DNA from 2 places in the Paenibacillus sp. Marseille-Q9583 genome. Region 2 is predicted to be linked to the other one. Evidence: riboswitches for the same ligand, from Rfam matches in the RefSeq annotation. Region 2 holds a riboswitch; the other holds the start of a gene.
What was found. Region 2 has a riboswitch for glycine ahead of ACWNM1_RS01750 (amino acid permease). Riboswitches for the same ligand answer to the same signal wherever they lie in the genome.
Positions count from the first base shown of each region.

Region 1: linked by a shared signal. The riboswitch ahead of gcvT (glycine cleavage system aminomethyltransferase GcvT) and the one ahead of ACWNM1_RS01750 (amino acid permease) in region 2 are both predicted to bind glycine.

Region 1 is NZ_CDRJTB010000028.1:43,955-53,095, forward strand. Features, by position in the region: gene gcvPB (aminomethyl-transferring glycine dehydrogenase subunit GcvPB) at 1-585, opposite strand, end outside; gene gcvPA (aminomethyl-transferring glycine dehydrogenase subunit GcvPA) at 582-1,934, opposite strand; gene gcvT (glycine cleavage system aminomethyltransferase GcvT) at 2,033-3,145, opposite strand; glycine riboswitch at 3,331-3,429, opposite strand; gene gcvH (glycine cleavage system protein GcvH) at 3,708-4,100, shown strand; gene ACWNM1_RS14710 (flagellar motor protein MotB) at 4,505-5,341, opposite strand; gene ACWNM1_RS14715 (flagellar motor protein) at 5,338-6,120, opposite strand; gene uvrB (excinuclease ABC subunit UvrB) at 6,398-8,389, shown strand; gene uvrA (excinuclease ABC subunit UvrA) at 8,795-9,141, shown strand, end outside.
Region 2 is NZ_CDRJTB010000001.1:402,985-412,125, forward strand. Features, by position in the region: gene ACWNM1_RS01745 (DHA2 family efflux MFS transporter permease subunit) at 1-883, shown strand, start outside; gene ACWNM1_RS01750 (amino acid permease) at 1,052-2,410, opposite strand; glycine riboswitch at 2,544-2,624, opposite strand; gene adhP (alcohol dehydrogenase AdhP) at 2,822-3,838, shown strand; gene ACWNM1_RS01760 (SMI1/KNR4 family protein) at 3,968-5,362, opposite strand; partial or broken gene ACWNM1_RS01765 (MFS transporter) at 5,699-5,970, opposite strand; gene ACWNM1_RS01770 (GntR family transcriptional regulator) at 6,207-6,938, shown strand; gene gntK (gluconokinase) at 6,931-8,469, shown strand; gene ACWNM1_RS01780 (GntP family permease) at 8,497-9,141, shown strand, end outside.

The DNA.
Region 1 (9,141 bases), on a different contig from region 2:
TCCTTTATCTGTGGAAGGGATCGTGATCGTTTCAAGTCCTGCTGCTGAAGCACTAGCAGGATTGGTGCCGTGTGAGGAATCCGGCACGATAACCTTCGTGCGGGTCTCACCGCGGCTTTCATGGTAGGCGCGGATCATCATGAGGCCGGTCCATTCACCATGAGCACCTGCGGCAGGCTGTAAAGATACAGCATCCATGCCAGTTAGTGCAGACAAGTCATTTTGCAGGGTATACATTAATTCCAGTGCGCCTTGAATGCTTTCTTCTGGCTGGTAAGGGTGGATCTTAGCTAGGCCTACGATGCGGGCAACATCTTCATTAATTTTCGGATTGTATTTCATCGTACATGAACCGAGTGGATAGAACCCGTTATCTACACCAAAGTTGCGGCGTGACAAGGAAGTGTAGTGGCGAATGACGTCCACTTCCGATACTTCTGGAAGCACGACGGGGTCGCTACGGAGTAAACCTGATGGAATCAGAGATTCCAAGGTTTCTTCCTGCGGCACATCGCACAGTGGCAAAGAATAGGCCGAACGGCCGGGACGGCTTAATTCAAAAATTAGACTTTGCTCCGGTTTCATAAACAGCCCTCCAGTGCGCTAGCGAATTGGTCAATTTCGTTTTTGCTTCTTTTTTCCGTAACGGCTACCAGCATATGTCCAGCAAGTTCAGGATAATCACGGCCCAGATCATAACCGCCTAGATAACCTTCCTTCAGCAGCTTCGAATTAATTGCACTTACGCTGCTTCCTTCCGGAAGCTTCACGACAAACTCGTTAAAGAATGGGGAGGAAAAGGTAAGTTCAGCCCCTGTTAGTTCGCTTAGTTTATTAGCGGCGTAATGGCTTTTACGAATGTTCAGCTCGCCTACTTCACGCATCCCTTCTTTACCCATTACGGACAGGTAGACGGATGCGCAGAGTGCGAGTAGCGCCTGATTGGAGCAAATATTCGATGTCGCTTTTTCACGACGGATATGCTGTTCACGAGCTTGGAGTGTCAGAACGAAGCCACGTTTACCGTTACGGTCAACCGTTTGGCCGACGATACGGCCCGGCATCTTACGCATCAAGTGCTCAGCTACCGCGAAGAATCCACAAGTTGGCCCACCTAGAGAAGCTGGAATACCGAGTGGCTGAGCGTCACCGACTACGATGTCGGCTCCGAGCTTACCTGGTGTTTCTAGTACGCCAAGAGCGATCGGATTTGCACTGACGACGAACAACCCTTTAACAGCATGGATCAGCGGCTCAACGGTGCTAAGATCTTCGATGCTGCCAAAGAAGTTAGGTGATTGCATCAGTACTGCAGCCGTATCACTATCAATGGCCTCAGCAAGCTTAGCCTGATCGGTAACACCGTCTCTATAGTCAATCTCCACTACTTCAAGACCCCAAGCATTAGCCGATGTGCGTAACACTTGGCGCGCTTCTGGATGAACGGTGCGTGAGACAATTAATTTTTTGCGTTTGGTAGCACCAGCTGCGAGGACGGCTGCTTCGGATAATGCGGTTGCGCCATCATACATGCTGGCATTGGCTACTTTCATACCGGTTAGTTCGCAAATGTAGGATTGGAATTCGAAGATCGCTTGCAGTTCGCCTTGGCTGATCTCCGGTTGATAAGGGGTGTAAGCAGTATAGAATTCTGAACGGGAAATGACATGGTTGATCACCACAGGGATGTGATGGTCGTATAATCCGGCGCCGAGGAAGCTGGCGTGCGAATCGAAGTCAGCATTTCGGTCAGCGAGACCTTTCATATGACGTAGCAGGGCGTACTCATCGAGTGGTTCAGACATCGGCATAGTGCCTTGATAACGGACGGCTTCAGGAATATCGGAGAACAGCTCATCTATGGACTGAATCCCGACGGCTTCCATCATCTCTACGCGGTCCTGTGCTGTCATGGGCAGATAACGGTGCTTCATTAAGGTCTCACTCCTTGGCTTTTTTTAGAAAGTACAATTTTCACGCTATACTTTATCCTTCTATTTCTCGCTTAAAGCTAACCGTCCTAATATGGATGCTAAAGGCGTTTATACTTGTAAAAAGGGGCCTTAATCACGACAGCCTTAAGCTGCTTGCCGCGTATCTCTACGAATACCTCTGTGCCAATTTCACTGTAAGCTGTATCAAGCAAAGCTAATCCCAGGTTGCGTTTGAGCGTTGGTGATTGAGTTCCAGTTGTGACCTCTCCGATTTTGATGCCGTCCGCATAGACTGGATAATGGGAGCGTGGAATGCCTCGATCAATCATTTCTAGACCAACAAGGCGGCGGGGAAGACCGGCTTCTTTTTGCTGCACTAACGCATCACGACCGATGAAGTCTGCTTTGTCCAGCTTTACGAAAAACTGAATCCCTGCTTCAAGAGGCGTGATGTCAGCCGACAGCTCCTGACCGTACAGTGGCAGTTTTGCCTCAAAACGCAGCGTATCACGAGCGCCCAGTCCAGCAGGTGTTAATCCGTGAGGAGCGCCAACTGCGAGAAGGCCGTTCCATAACGTTGCTGCCCCATCCAGTGGAGCGTAAATTTCGAAGCCATCTTCACCGGTATAACCCGTACGGGAGATCAGTACTTCTACACCGCAGACGGTTGCGAGTTCGATGAAGTGGAAAGGCTTGAGCGTTGAGATCGGTGCATCAGTAACTTCTGCGAGTATGGTCTCTGCCAGCGGACCTTGCAAGGCGAGCAAAAGCGTCTCGTCAGAGACATTAGTGAGTGTGACTTCATCGAATTCAGAGGTCAGATGCTCTTGCAGCCACTGGAAGTCCTTATCGATGTTGGAGGCATTTACGACAAGCATATAACGGCCTTCACTTAGTCGATACACGAGCAAATCGTCGACCACACCGCCGTTTGGATAACAGAGCAGCGTATATTGTGCCGCACCATCGGTAAGGCGGCTGACATCGTTGGTCGTCATTTTTTGTAAAAAGGCTTCAGCGCCGCTTCCGATCACCATGAATTCACCCATATGCGATACATCGAACAGTCCAGCCTGCTGGCGAACAGCCTCATGCTCCTTCACGATACCTGTAAACTGTACTGGCAGCTCCCAACCGCCAAAATCAATGCACCTGGACTCCGCATAGGCGGAATAGAGATCATAAAAAGGCGTTCTTTTCAAAGCATCCATGTCGTCACTCCCCTAGTCTGATTACATACGAAAAAAAGGACAGGCAGAAGCAATCATGCATAAATGCACTAATCGCTTTCTGCTCTGTCCTTTGTACCTGAGAGTTACCCTGCGTAACTAACCTGCAAGTTTCCCCGTTGGTGACCTGACGCACTCAGCCTCGCGTCTGATGCTCTCCAGAGGTACGTCCGACAAAGGTCCTTTTGCCTGAGAGATTCACCCCTGTTAGGGCTTACTCCTTCGGCGCCGTCTTCAAGTGAGACAGTCTCTCCCTATGCCATCATCCGCAACTGTATTTGTTTCAAATATAAGAAAGTATATGTTTCACATTATACATTATCCTTATATTTCTTCGAGAAACGGTTATCGTCTATAAAAAAGACGACATCGTCGTTTCTTCTTGTATGTCTCCATTAAACGGGTATAGGAGGGCGCTGTCAACAAGAAAAAGTCAAAAAAACGACAAATTTATTTTACTGTTAGTAACATTGACATTATGCTCCGGGATCACTTAGGCTATAACTAAATTTAGAATTCCAATTTGGAAATGAGGCGGCTTGAAATGAGTGAAGTTTTAGATAACCTTCTTTACAGCGAAGAGCATGAGTGGGCACAGCAAGTGGAAGGACGCGTAGTACGTGTTGGGATTACGGATCATGCTCAGCATTTGTTAGGCGATATCGTGTTTGTGGAATTTCCAGAAGTGGGTTCGGCCATTTCAGCTGGCGACAGCGTAGGTAGTATCGAATCCGTTAAGACCGTATCGGAACTCTATTCACCCGTTTCTGGGAAGGTTACCAAGATTAATGATGGTTTAGAAGCTAGTCCAGAGCTAATTAATGATAAGCCGTATGGTGAAGGTTGGATTTTTGAAATTGAAGTGGACGGAGAGTATGCTGATGCTGTAAAAGGACTGCTAGATGCAGCCGGATATCGTGCATTGGTAGGAGAGTAATTGGGTTTTTTCAGTGTATATTAATTTCATTGCATGTGATATTTGAAGCAGCAAGTTTCCGTTTTTGGGGACTTGCTGTTTGGTGTTTTTATATAGATAGTGGTGGTGATTTTTGCGTTAAATACTGGTATTATTTGGAATTATGGGGTTTTATTTAAAAGCGAATCTACTGGTTGTGGAATTAGGGGAAACCTCCCTTATTTTAGACGAATATAGGGTGACACTAAGGGTTTTAGGGAATTCTTCCCTAAAATTTCAGTGAAAAGGCTATTTCTGACTAAATAGGGTATTAATCAGGGAGTATTTCCGTAATAAATAGTGGCGAGCCCATTTTGGTATGTTGATAAGCAGATTCGCTCCCGCACAGAGCTAGCTACTGTAACTAGCTCTGAGTAAAACATTTTTTATGCACCCTCTTGAAGCTGTCGAAGCACAATGATCTCTACACGGCGGTTCTTTTGTTGACCTGCTGCCGTTGTATTATCCGCGGTGGGCTGGGTATCAGCATAACCTGCGTATTGAAAATTGTCGGGATTCAATCCCTCCCGATCTAAGAAAAAGCGAAGCACTGACAGCGCACGAGCACCAGATAGCTCCCAGTTGTCGTTATAGTGAGAAGTCGAAGATACTGGAGTATTGTCGGTATGTCCTTCAATGCTGATCTTTGCGCCGATATCGCTGAATAAGCCAGATAACTGCTGAAGAGCAGGGAGGGCTGGAGACTTCAGGTCTGCCTTACCTATATCGAAGAGAAACCGGTCACTGAGTGTGATTTCTATCCCCTGCGGTTTGTCGGCAACAAAAATTTGTTCTCCGAGATTATTTTCCTCTACATAGTTCGTGATCACACCCATTAATTCAGCAAGTTTAGCCTCTTGTTCTCGAAAAGCAAGTTCACGTGCCGAAGGTGTTTCGTTCTCCGTTTGTTCAGCAGATCCATCATTCGGTCTCGCAGTTGCAGCTGCATTCCCATTCCCGTCTGTACTTTCCGGTTTGTTCTCAGTTGATTTCCCAGCATCTAAAATGCCGTTCCCACCCTCAAGGACAGTGCTGCCAGACTTGAAGGTCTCGGATAACGAGCCTGTCACGATGTTATATTTGTCAGTATCCAGGCTGCTCATCGCATACAATATAACGAAAAAAATAAGTAAAAGTGTAATTAGATCAGCATAAGTAATCATCCAACGGTCGCGGCTTTCCCGAGTCTCTACACGCCGTTTGCGCCGGTCTCTTTGTCTCATAAAAGACCTCTAGTTTCTGAACGGTCATTCGTGTCCGTGTCTGAGATGAATGAGTTCAGTTTTTTACGCACCAGCAAGGGGTGATCCCCGTTCTGCAAAGAAAGAATGCCGACGAGCAGCATTTCCATACTATGTAGCTGGCTTTGACTGCGGGATTTGATTTTGGAAGCGATGGGTAAAAATATTAAATTAGCGATGGCAACACCGTACAGTGTTGCGGTAAATGCCACTGCGATAGATGTGCCCAGATTTGACGGATCTGTAAGGTTGCCAAGTACACGGATGAGCCCCATCACCGTCCCGATAATTCCCATCGTTGGTGCATATCCACCTGCAGCTTCAAAAATCTTAGCATAGTTCTCATGCTTCAATTCTTTAGCATCCATTTCTAATTCAAGAATCTGTCTTACCTGCTCAGGATCAGTACCGTCTACAATAAGAAGTAGACCTTCACGTGTAAAAGGGTCCGGATGTTCTTCAGCTTGTTTTTCTAACATTAAAACGCCGCCGCGCCGGGCCAAGGTTGCCATTGCAATGAGTTCTTCTGCTTTTTCTACATCACGATCAGGGTTGCTACCGAAAGCCATGCGTAGTGCTGCTGGAATGGAGCGCAGCTTAGATGCCGGGAAGCTGATCATAACGGCGGCAAACGTACCCCCGAACACAATCAAAGCTGCATTAAGCTGCAGCAGTCCTGAGAGGCTTCCGCCTTCCCAAAGATAGCCGCCGATTAACGCAGCCAGTCCAGCCAATAGACCGATTATTGAGGTAATATCCATGCTTCAAGCTCCTAACATTTCTATGTATTATGGTTTGCAACGATCTAGTCAACACTGTATAATGAACGGGAACACATATTCTTATCTTCCATATTTTTTAATTATAAGAAAGTATAAGTTTCACGTTATACTTTAATCCTTATAATTCTCGCACAAACGCTTAACGTCTTTTAGAGACACCAAAGGCGATTTAGCTTGCCATCGTATGGAGAGAGAACATTCAGACAACAATTATAATATATTAATCTAGTTTAGACGATAGAGGGGAGACGGGCAAATGAGTGATATTGTCGTCAGTACAAAGACTTTTGAATTGGAGTCCGAGTATACACCCCAGGGCGATCAGCCTCATGCCATAGAGGAATTACTACAAGGCATCCGGCAGGGCAAGAAGCACCAGACGCTGCTGGGCGCGACGGGTACGGGTAAGACGTTTACCGTTGCACAAGTTATTTCCAAATTAAACCGCCCGACGTTAGTTATTGCGCACAACAAGACTTTGGCTGCCCAATTGGCCAGTGAGTTTAAGGAGTTTTTTCCGCATAATTCGGTAGACTATTTCGTCAGCTACTACGACTATTACCAACCAGAGGCGTATATTCCCTCCTCCGATACTTATATCGAGAAAGACTCCAGTATTAATGAAGAGATTGATAAACTGCGCCACTCCGCAACGAGTTCCTTGTTCGAACGGCGTGACGTTATTATTGTGGCGAGTGTGTCTTGTATTTACGGCCTCGGTTCGCCGATGGAATACGGAAGCTTGCTTTTGTCATTGCGGGTAGGGATGGAGAAGCCTCGAAATGAGATTTTGAGCAGGCTAGTGGATATCCAGTACCAGCGTAATGATATCAATTTTGTACGCGGAACCTTCCGTGTACGTGGTGATGTGGTTGAGATTTTCCCGGCATCTCAGGGCGAACATGCCATTCGGGTCGAATTGTTCGGTGATGAAATTGAGCGAATCACTGAGATTGATGTACTGACGGGTGAACTGATCGGGGAGCGCGATCATGTTGCTATTTTCCCGGCGTCTCACTTTGTTACCAAGGAAGAAACAATGCGTGTAGCACTGATCAACATTGAAAAGGAGCTGGAAGATCGCTTAACTGTGCTTCGTGATGCAGGGAAGCTTCTTGAAGCTCAGCGTCTGGAACAACGGACACGTTATGATATTGAGATGATGAAAGAAGTGGGCTTCTGCTCTGGGATTGAGAACTATTCCGGACCGCTCACCTTCCGTGAACCAGGGGCAACTCCGTATACATTAATGGATTATTTTCCGGATGATATGCTGATCATTATTGATGAGTCCCATGTAACGCTTCCGCAGATTCGGGCGATGTATAACGGTGACCGGGCGCGTAAGACGGTACTGGTAGAGCATGGTTTCCGTTTGCCGTCTGCGCTGGATAACCGTCCACTCCAGTTCGAGGAATTCGAAGAAAAGGTGAAGCAGATCGTATATGTTTCAGCGACACCAGGCCCATATGAAATGGAGCACTGCGACACCATGGTGCAGCAGATTATCCGGCCTACAGGTCTTTTGGATCCGATCATTGAGGTTCGTCCTACAGAGGGACAAATTGATGACTTGATTAGTGAAATTCGTGATCGGGTGGAACGAGACGAACGTGTACTCGTCACAACGTTGACGAAGAAGATGTCGGAGGATCTGACGGATTACTTTAAGGAAATCGGGATTAAGGTTCGTTACATGCACTCTGACATCAAAACGCTGGAGCGGATGGCGATCTTACGTGATCTACGGCTTGGTACATTCCATGTTCTAGTAGGGATTAACCTGCTAAGAGAAGGTCTCGACCTCCCGGAAGTATCGCTGGTCGCTATTCTCGATGCGGATAAAGAGGGCTTCCTTCGTTCCGAACGCTCCCTAATTCAGACGATTGGTCGTGCGGCCCGTAACTCCGAGGGTCGTGTAATCATGTACGGTGATCGAATCACTGATTCGATGGAGAAGGCGATGAGCGAAACGTCGCGTCGTCGCGCCATTCAGATCGCCCATAATGAGAAGCACGGCATTACCCCAACCACCATTAATAAAAAGGTGCGTGACATCATTGAGGCAACGAAGGTTGCCGAGTCCAAAGCGGATTACCTCACGGGTGTTGGTGGCAAGATGAATAAGAAAGAGAAACAAAGCCTGATTCAGCGTCTGGAATCCGAGATGAAGGACGCTGCGAAGAACCTGCAATTCGAACGCGCGGCAGAGCTGCGTGACGCATTGTTGGAGCTTCGGGCCGAGTAATAAACCTTAAATGCATCACCGATATTTAAAATAAGTAATTGAACGGTGCTGTCCCAGGCCGTTCTTTTTGAATAAATAGATGGACGCGCATCCCGCAGGGAGAGCGTAACGTAATGTATTGGCACTTGTGCGTATCCCGCAGGGACAGCATCACGCAACGTCTATGACAGTTGCGTGTTCCTACTCTAAACGTCCAAGCGGTCCCGTAGGGATAAGCGATCCGAACGCCGTCGTCACTAAGTCCGGTCCCCCAACCTCCTTCGCCAAAAAAATGCAGGTGTCCAGAGGGTGCAACCCTTGGGGCCCTCCCTTGGAAGGGAGGGTTTGGGAGGGATCGGAAACGCTTTTAATAAAGCTCTGAAATCGTTAAAGTTTTGATATTTGATTCATTAAGGAGAGGTTCCGTTGGCGAACGATAATATTGTAATTAAAGGCGCGAGAGCGCACAATCTCAAAAACATCGATGTGACGATTCCACGTGACCGTTTCGTCGTGCTGACGGGGCTGAGCGGCTCGGGTAAGTCTTCGCTTGCATTTGACACGATTTATGCTGAAGGACAGCGGCGTTATGTTGAATCTTTGTCAGCTTATGCTCGTCAGTTCTTGGGGCAAATGGAGAAGCCGGATGTGGATTCGATAGACGGATTATCCCCGGCAATCTCTATTGATCAGAAGACAACAAGCCGCAACCCGCGCTCCACAGTTGGTACGGTAACTGAAATTTATGACTATCTGCGGTTGCTTTTCGCACG
Region 2 (9,141 bases):
TAAGTCTAAGCTTGATGTAGTAAGTGTTCTTTTATCAACCGTTGGATTTGGCTTAATTTTATACGGCTTCAGTAGTGCAGGCAGTAAAGGCTGGGACGATGGAATAGTAATTCTGACCTTAGGGATCGGGATCGCTGTTACGGCCGTATTCTGTCTTCGACAAATCAAGTCTGATGATCCACTGCTGAACCTGTCTGTCTTCAAAAATAAAGTTTTTACGATGACTTCTCTTATTAACGTATTAATCACGATGATGATGTACGCAGATATGATTTTATTGCCTATTTATCTGCAGAATGGCCGTGGTTTTACAGCATTTGATGCAGGACTACTATTGCTGCCAGGGGCGCTCGTAAATGCGTTCATGTCACCCGTCACCGGTAAATTATACGACCGTTTTGGTGCTAAACCACTGTTCATTATTGGTTTACTGTTTATTATTCCATCTATGTGGGCGGTAACTGATCTATCTGAATCTACAACGTATACGTATCTAATGATTCGTACCATTGGCCTGCGAATTGGACTAAGCTTCATCACTATGCCACTCAATACGGCTGGACTAAATGCACTGCCCAAACAACTCGGCACGCATGGTACAGCTGTGAACAATACCGTTCGCCAAATTGCCGGAGCCATCGGTACTGCTGTCGTAATTACGATTTATACAGTACAGGCAACAAATCATGCGGCCACAGTGATGCAGAGCAATCCCTCTACTACTCCTGAGATCCTTAAATCCCTTGCATCCATTCTTGGGGCAAGTGATGCTTATTACTTTATGATGATTTTATCCGTTGCGGCGTTGGTTATAACATTATTTATGCCAATGAAAAGCAGGATTAAGATTGAAACGAAAGTAGATCTAGTTAGAGAGGAATAACCTCATAAAGTGGAACGTCAAAAGGACAGCGGTCAGCTGTCCTTTTACATTATCCTTTTTACGTTACCCTCTTAGCGATTCCCAGCTCACTGGCTACTCTTCTTTTAATTTTTCTTTCAGTATGCTGGAGATGATTCCCCCCTAACCATTAAAATATGTTAGCCTAACTCAAGCTTGATTACTTTTCCCCTTTTTGCTTCTAATCGAATACAAGATGACTAATAAAATAAACCATAACGGAGTACACAATAAAGCCGGGCGTGTCTCTCCAGCGAACAGCATGATGATCAGTATCCCAGCGAACAAGGTTAAGACAATATAATTAATAGCCGGTGTGAACGGTGCTTTGAATTTAGATTTCGCCTGTAAGTCTGGCCGGGTTTTCTTATACTTAATATGGCAGATAAGAACAATGCCCCACACCCATATAAAACAAATGGCGCTAATCGTTGTCACGATTCCAAAAGCCTGCTCCGGAATAAGTTTACTCAAAAGAGCACCAACAGATATAACAATTGTAGAAATGAATAACGAGTTACCTGGTACATGGTTTTTATTCAGTTTGCCCAAACGAGGTGACGCCTGGTTATTTCTACTCAAATTATAGAGAATTCGGCTTGTCGAGAACATTCCACTGTTACAAGCGGAAGCGGCTGAAGTTAATACGACAAAATTAATAATCCCTGCGGCTATTGGAATCCCTACTAGAGTAAAGGTTTTTACAAAAGGACTCTCTGCCGGACTAAGCTCCGTCCAAGGGTTAATGCATAGCAGGACGAAAAGCGCGCCGACATAGAAAAATAGAATCCGTAAAGGAATTTTATTAATTGCCGACGGGATATTTTTTTCCGGATCGGCTGTTTCCGCTGCCGACACACCCACCAACTCCACACCGACATAAGCAAATACAACCATTTGAAAAGAAAATAAGAAGCCTGATATGCCGTTTGGAAAAAAGCCCCCATGCTCCCATAGATTCCGTATCGTCACCGATCCTGCATCCGTCTTAAACCCAATGATCAGCAAAATGACTCCAAGACCAATCAAGGCAAGAATCGTAATTACCTTAATTAAAGCAAACCAAAATTCGAGTTCCCCAAAGCTCTTTACAGTTAATAAATTAAGTCCTAATAACACGACTAGACAGGCGATGGCAGGGACCCACTGCGGGATATCAAACCAATATTGTACATATACGCCAACAGCGATGACATCAGCCATAGCCGTCATGATCCAGCAAAACCAATAGGTCCAACCAGTAATGAATGCGACTCGTGATCCAAGGTAGTCTTCAGCAATATCCGTAAACGATTGATAGCCCGCTTTAGATAATAGGAGCTCTCCCAGTGCTCTCATCACAAAAAACACAGCAATACCCACGATTAAATACGTGATCATGATGGATGGGCCTGCCTTCTCTATCGCCTTGCCTGATCCCAAGAATAATCCTGTACCGATGGTGCCGCCAATAGCAATAAGTTGAACATGCCGATTAGCTAGCTCTCTCTTTAATTCTGGTTGTGCCATACCTAGTTCCCCCTTGTGAGTACAATAAATTGGAATAAAAAAAGAGAGATTGGATGTCATCCAATCTCCCAGATCGTAAGAATATCAAATAATATTTGCCTACTGATGTCGATCAGCATGACAAATATATATTCAGTACTCTTCTGTCCTTTTGCCTGAGATTGTGAACCCTTCGGCGCCGCGGAATTTCCGCGGTCTCTCCAGAAGCTGCTCCAGCTAAAGTGTAATCCTTAGCCATCATAGCTCGTGAATTATGAAGTTGATAAAGCGGTAACGCAGTAAAGCTGTTCTGATATTCTAACATATTACTTGTGATGTGAGTGTTAATCAGTGATAAAAGTCTCAAGAATTTAAAGTTAGCCTCATGAACATACTACTTTTTGAAAAGCAAAAAACTAAAGGAGTATGCTGATGAAAGCCGCTGTAGTAAAGAAATTCAAAGAAAAGTTAGAGCTACAAGACGTACCTAAACCAAAACCCGGACACAAAGAAATCCTTGTCCATATTCAGGCGTGCGGAGTGTGTCATACTGATTTGCATGCTGCTCATGGCGATTGGCCCGTCAAACCGAAACTCCCTCTTATTCCCGGACATGAAGGCGTTGGGGTTATTGAAGAAATGGGTGAAGGAGTTACACACTTAAAAGTAGGTGACCGAGTAGGAATTCCATGGCTGTACTCAGCCTGCGGTCATTGTGAGTATTGTCTTACAGGAAGAGAGACTCTTTGTCTCGATCAGCAAAATTCTGGATATTCCGTAGATGGCGGATATGCAGAATATTGTGTGGCAGCTGCCGATTATGTAGTGAAGGTTCCTGATAATTTAAGCTTCATCGAAGCGGCACCTTTATTTTGCGCTGGCGTTACGACCTATAAAGCTTTGAAAGTATCGGGTGTAAAACCAGGTGAGTGGGTAGCCATTTTCGGCATCGGAGGATTGGGTCATCTTGGCGTACAATATGCAAAAGTGATGGGAATGAACGTAGTGGCCATCGACACGTCGGATGAAAAGATGGAGCTTGCCAAACAGCTTGGTGCAGACAAAACCGTAAACGCATTAAAAGAAGATGCCGCAGACTGGATTCAAAAAGAAATCGGTGGAGTGCATGGTGTCGTTTGTACGGCGGTTGCGAAAAAAGCATTCGATCAAGCCTACCGGGCCATTCGCCGCGGCGGTACCTGCGTCATGGTTGGGCTGCCTCCTGAATCCATGGATGTTCCGATCTTTGATACGGTATTAAACGGTACAAAGGTAGTCGGATCAATTGTCGGCACTCGCAAAGATTTGCAAGAAACATTACAATTCGCTGCAGAAGGAAAAATAAAAACCATTATTGAGACACGTAAACTAGAAGATATTAATGAGATCTACGATCTTATGTTAGAAGGCAAAATCAATGGTCGAATCGTCCTTGATATGACGAAATGACCCGAAAGAAAACACGCCCGAAAAGTGCTGCTTTTCGGGCTTTTTTATGACTAAAAATCCCCCTACTAGCAATACTTTTCTGCGCAATGTTTCTGTTGTGATCAATCAAGCTCTGCGCGGGAGACCGGTTTAGGTCACGTCCTCTTCTTCGGCTCCCACTTCCAGCCGTTCAATAACCTCTAAGCGGGCTTGATCCGTGAAGCGAAGCACTCCGTTCTCCTGAACGATCAGCCCTTCCCGAATCCGCCCATCCAGCCAGTCACTGATCCAGCCGGGCGCATACCCGCCTTGACCGAACTCGCCGCCAAAAGCGATTATCTTCTCATACACATCCAGATATTGTTGATGGCTCGTATTCGGATAAGAGCTTGTGTACAGCCAGAACTGCACATCGTACATCAGAGTAGAGAGCTCATCTGCATGAAAGGAAAAGTGTCCCTTCTCTTCAACGATTCGAGTACAGACATTACGAATCTTCTGCTCAAGCTGATCAACCTCGGACACACGATTACACAGCTCCGCGAGCAAAGGTGAGAACTTGCCTACGGCTACTTTTCGCAGATCCTTTTCTTTATCTTCTTGAGAAGTATCGTATTCCTCCTCACTCACCAGCCCGCGGATAAATGTCTCGAAGTCTTCAGCCAGGAACGTAATCTCATAATTGTCTTCCTGATCGACATGAATCACCTCGGGTTCGCCGTCCCTCCCGCAGTTCCGGTAATCCAGCATTACGACATCATGACCTGCCGAAGGGCAGTCACAAATTACCACGCCGATGTCAGGATACCCCCACTCCTCAATCATGAATGTGCTGCCAAGATCTCCGCAGAGCGAATAACTTTTCTCGCGCCCAATGCCCATAACGCCTGTAATCGCAATATGATCCTCAGCCCATGAGGTCGCGTCCTCCGTCGGGTAACAAGTATTGTAAGGAACTCCCCCATTATGCTCCTTCATCAGACGGATATAGGATGCAGGAAGCTTGTAACCCAGCTCTTCTTCTACAGAAGCAATCAGCTCATCCGCAGGCGGATCAGAGACATATTGTCTTAGTGCATAATCGCTATCGTCCCAAAAGTAGGAGAAATCCATCCCTTCAAAAGGAGTTGCTTCCGTCCTCGGATCATTATGCGAATCTTTAATTACCCGTCTGGCCGCGGCGTGGTGGTCTTTGCGTAGCTTGCGCTGGCTGAGGTTCAGTAACATGGCCGTATTCTCGTCGTCAGGATCGAGGTCATGGGCGATACCCAGCACTCTCACTGCTTCCTCATACCGATTCAGATAATAGTAGGAATACCCTACACGAAAATGCCACAACGGGTCATCCTGCCCCTGTTGTGCAATCATCGCAAACTGTTCAAGCGCCTCTTCATAACGTCCCAGATTGTTATACGCTCTTGCCAGACTGCTGGTCACCTCGTAATCTCTGTCCTCTGGTGAAATCTCCATCAGGGTATCAACTATCTTCTGATGTTCATCATCTTCATGCCACTGTGCCAGCTGTGCAATTAGCTCTTTATTCATGTCTACCTCCCCAAACCTATAATCAATTTACTAGAATATAGAAATATAGTTTTCCCTATTCTACCAGATGGGAAGTAGGTTTTGAAATTGGCGTCACTTATGATAAAGCTTACCGCGCGGTGGCAAGCGGTAAGTTTATGTATCACTTCTTCAACCAGGAAACTATTTTTAAATACAACAATTACCTGATCGATTACTGAAACACCGAAAAGGAGAATGTTTCATATGGATTATGGTAACCTTATCAACGAAATCAAACCTCATATCATATAAATATTAAGCATACCAAACTCCATATTCTTGAATATTTGAAATAAAATCTATATCCGGCAGTTTCTATTGACTATTCATCTTCGTGAACAGCAGAAGGGCCAGCAGTAAAGCTATACTTACAACCCCTAGTCCTAACCAATTCAAGTGAAGGATGGAGGAGTGGCTAATCACAAGGCCACCTAAACCAGAGCCAAGCGCAAATCCAAACTGAATAAAAGAGGTGTTCACACTTAAGGCAATATCAGGTGAATGGGCACTAAGGTGACAAGATTTAATTGTTGAGCCGGCGAAATGCTCCAGGTCGCCATCATCCAGATCATTAAGACACCGATTAACGCCCGCGATTGATGCCTTTTTAAATTTAACCAGAGAGGCGTTCTCGAACCACCTGAACAATATCCCATAGGCCTTTGGGGTCAGTCCGATCTGACATTTTTAAAAAATTGCAGACAGGAATACTATTTGAATCCTGTGCATGACAAACCCCAATTCATGAAATCGCTTGCAAAATTAAATATTTAGAATATAATACTTGTATACAAGTATACCAGATTAATTAAGAGGTGAATTTATGACCGAATCAAATGGATTTCTATATCCCTCCAAATGGCTTTCAAAAGCCTCTGCTGGTGATCGTGTATCCTCCGAGCTTAGAATGCGTATTATTTCCGGCGAGATTGAAAGCGGCACCATATTATCGGAAAATAAATTAGCTGCGGATTTTGCTGTAAGTCGATCACCAATCCGTGAAGCGTTAAAAATACTGGCATCCGAAAATATCATCCGTTTAGAAAGAATGGGTGCCGTTGTTATTGGTTTATCAGAAAAAGAAATAGAAGAGATTTATGATGTCCGTCTACTCATAGAATCGTTTGTATTTGAACGGATTGTAAAGATAGACACTAATGAATTAATAAAGGAACTTAGTAAAATACTAGAAATGATGAAGGTCGCAATCAAATATAGTGATGCTGATGAATTTTCATATCAAGATGTCTTGTTCCATGAAACGATTATTCGAGCAGTTAATCATTCATACATCCTGATGATCTGGAATAATTTAAAACCCGTTATGGAAAGCTTCATTCTTTTGTCGATGCGTAAGCGTTTCAAAGAAAAATATGAAGACTTTACACGGATTATAAAAAATCATGGGCTTTATATTGAAGCGATCCAAACAAAAGATAGAGACCTCATGAGTAAGTCCTTACATGACAATTTTGATGATGTTCAAGGAAAAGTAGAAGACCTATGGATATCGCAACAAATGCTCTCGAAAGGAGTAGTGCAGCAAAATGACTAACTATATGTTAGGTATAGATATCGGAACCACAAGTACGAAAGCAGTTTTATTTAGTGAAAAAGGCGAAGTCATCCAACAAGAAAATATGGGTTATCCGCTTTATACACCGGATATGTCGACAGCTGAACAAGACCCCGAAGAGATTTTTCAGGCAGTCCTACAAGCCATTTCGAATATAATGAAACATCATTCACACAAAAAGCTATCGTTTGTTTCATTTAGCAGTGCCATGCATAGTGTCATTGCTATGGATGAAAATGACCAGCCGCTGACGCCTTGTATTACTTGGGCAGATAACCGAAGTGAAGCATGGGCACATAAAATAAAAGATGAGTTGAATGGCCATGAAGTCTATAAACGCACGGGAACACCGATTCACCCCATGTCACCATTAACTAAAATAGCTTGGATTGTGAATGACCTTCCCGAAATCGCTTCCAAGGTTAAAATATATATAGGAATTAAAGAATATATTTTCAAAAAGTTCTTTAATCACTATGTTGTTGATCATTCTCTGGCTTCAGCCATGGGCATGATGAATCTCAAAACACTAGATTGGGATGAAGAAGCATTACAAATTGCTGGTATAACACCTGCTCAATTATCTGAACTCGTTCCAACTACCAAGATATTTACCAACTGTGATTCAGATTTAGCAAAACAGATGGGTATCGGTCCACAAACAGCATTTGTCATTGGTGCCAGCGACGGAGTCCTTTCTAATCTAGGTGTAAATGCGATAAAAAAAGGCGAAATTGCCGTCACAATTGGGACAAGCGGTGCCATTCGAACCATTATTGACAAGCCGCAAACAGACGAAAAGGGAAGAATATTCTGTTATGCCTTAACGGAAAAGCACTGGGTCATTGGCGGGCCCGTAAACAATGGCGGGATGGTCCTTCGCTGGATCCGTGATGAACTTGCGTCATCAGAAGTAGAAACAGCAAAAAGACTAGGAATTGATCCATATGATGTATTAACTAAGATTGCTGAACGTGTAAAACCAGGAGCAGATGGATTGTTATTCCATCCATACCTCGCTGGTGAACGTGCGCCTTTATGGAATCCAGACGTACGTGGCTCATTCTTCGGTTTAACGATGTCACATAAGAAGGAACATATGATTCGCGCAGCCCTAGAAGGAGTCATTTACAATTTATACACCGTATTCTTAGCATTAACCGAATGCATGGACGGTCCTGTGACCCGAATTCAAGCTACCGGGGGCTTCGCAAGATCAGAGGTTTGGCGGCAAATGATGTCAGACATATTCGACTCTGAAGTAACCGTTCCAGAAAGCTACGAAAGTTCTTGTCTAGGTGCTTGTATTTTAGGCTTATATGCCACCGGAAAGATCGAATCATTTGAAGTCGTTTCTGAAATGGTTGGCAGTACCTACAAACACACACCAAACGAAGAAGCAACGAAAGAATATAGGAAATTACTGCCGATCTTCATTAACATATCTAGAGTATTAGAAGATGATTATACACGGATTGCCAATTATCAAAGAAGCTTAATCAAACACTAACAAGATAAACAGCAGGGGGAAATTACAATGCCATTAGTTATTGTAGCAATTGGAATTTTAGCATTATTAGGTTTAATAATGGGTTTGAAATTAAACACCTTTATTTCATTAATCATTGTATCGTTCGGTGTCGCTTTAGCACTTGGAATGCCCTTGAATGAAATTGTCAAAACCATTGAAGCCGGATTAGGCGGAACACTTGGCCACTTAGCGTTAATCTTTGGTCTTGGAGCGATGTTAGGCAAGTTGATCGCTGATTCAGGTGGCGCTCAAAGAATTGCCATGACTCTCGTTCATAAATTTGGTGAAAAAAATATTCAATGGGCGGTCGTAGCTGCTTCATTCATTATCGGTGTGGCGTTATTTTTCGAAGTAGGATTAGTATTATTAATTCCAATTGTATTCGCCATCTCAAGACAATTGAAGGTTTCTATTCTTTATCTCGGTATTCCGATGGCTGCAGCCTTATCCGTAACACACGGGTTCTTACCTCCTCACCCAGGACCTACAGTTATTGCAGGTGAATATGGCGCGGACATTGGTGAGGTTTTACTTTACGGTTTCATTATTGCAATTCCAACAGTTATTTTGGCTGGACCTATATTTACTAAGCTTGCCAAAAAACTCGTACCTGCATCATTTACGAAAACGGGTAATATTGCCTCTTTAGGT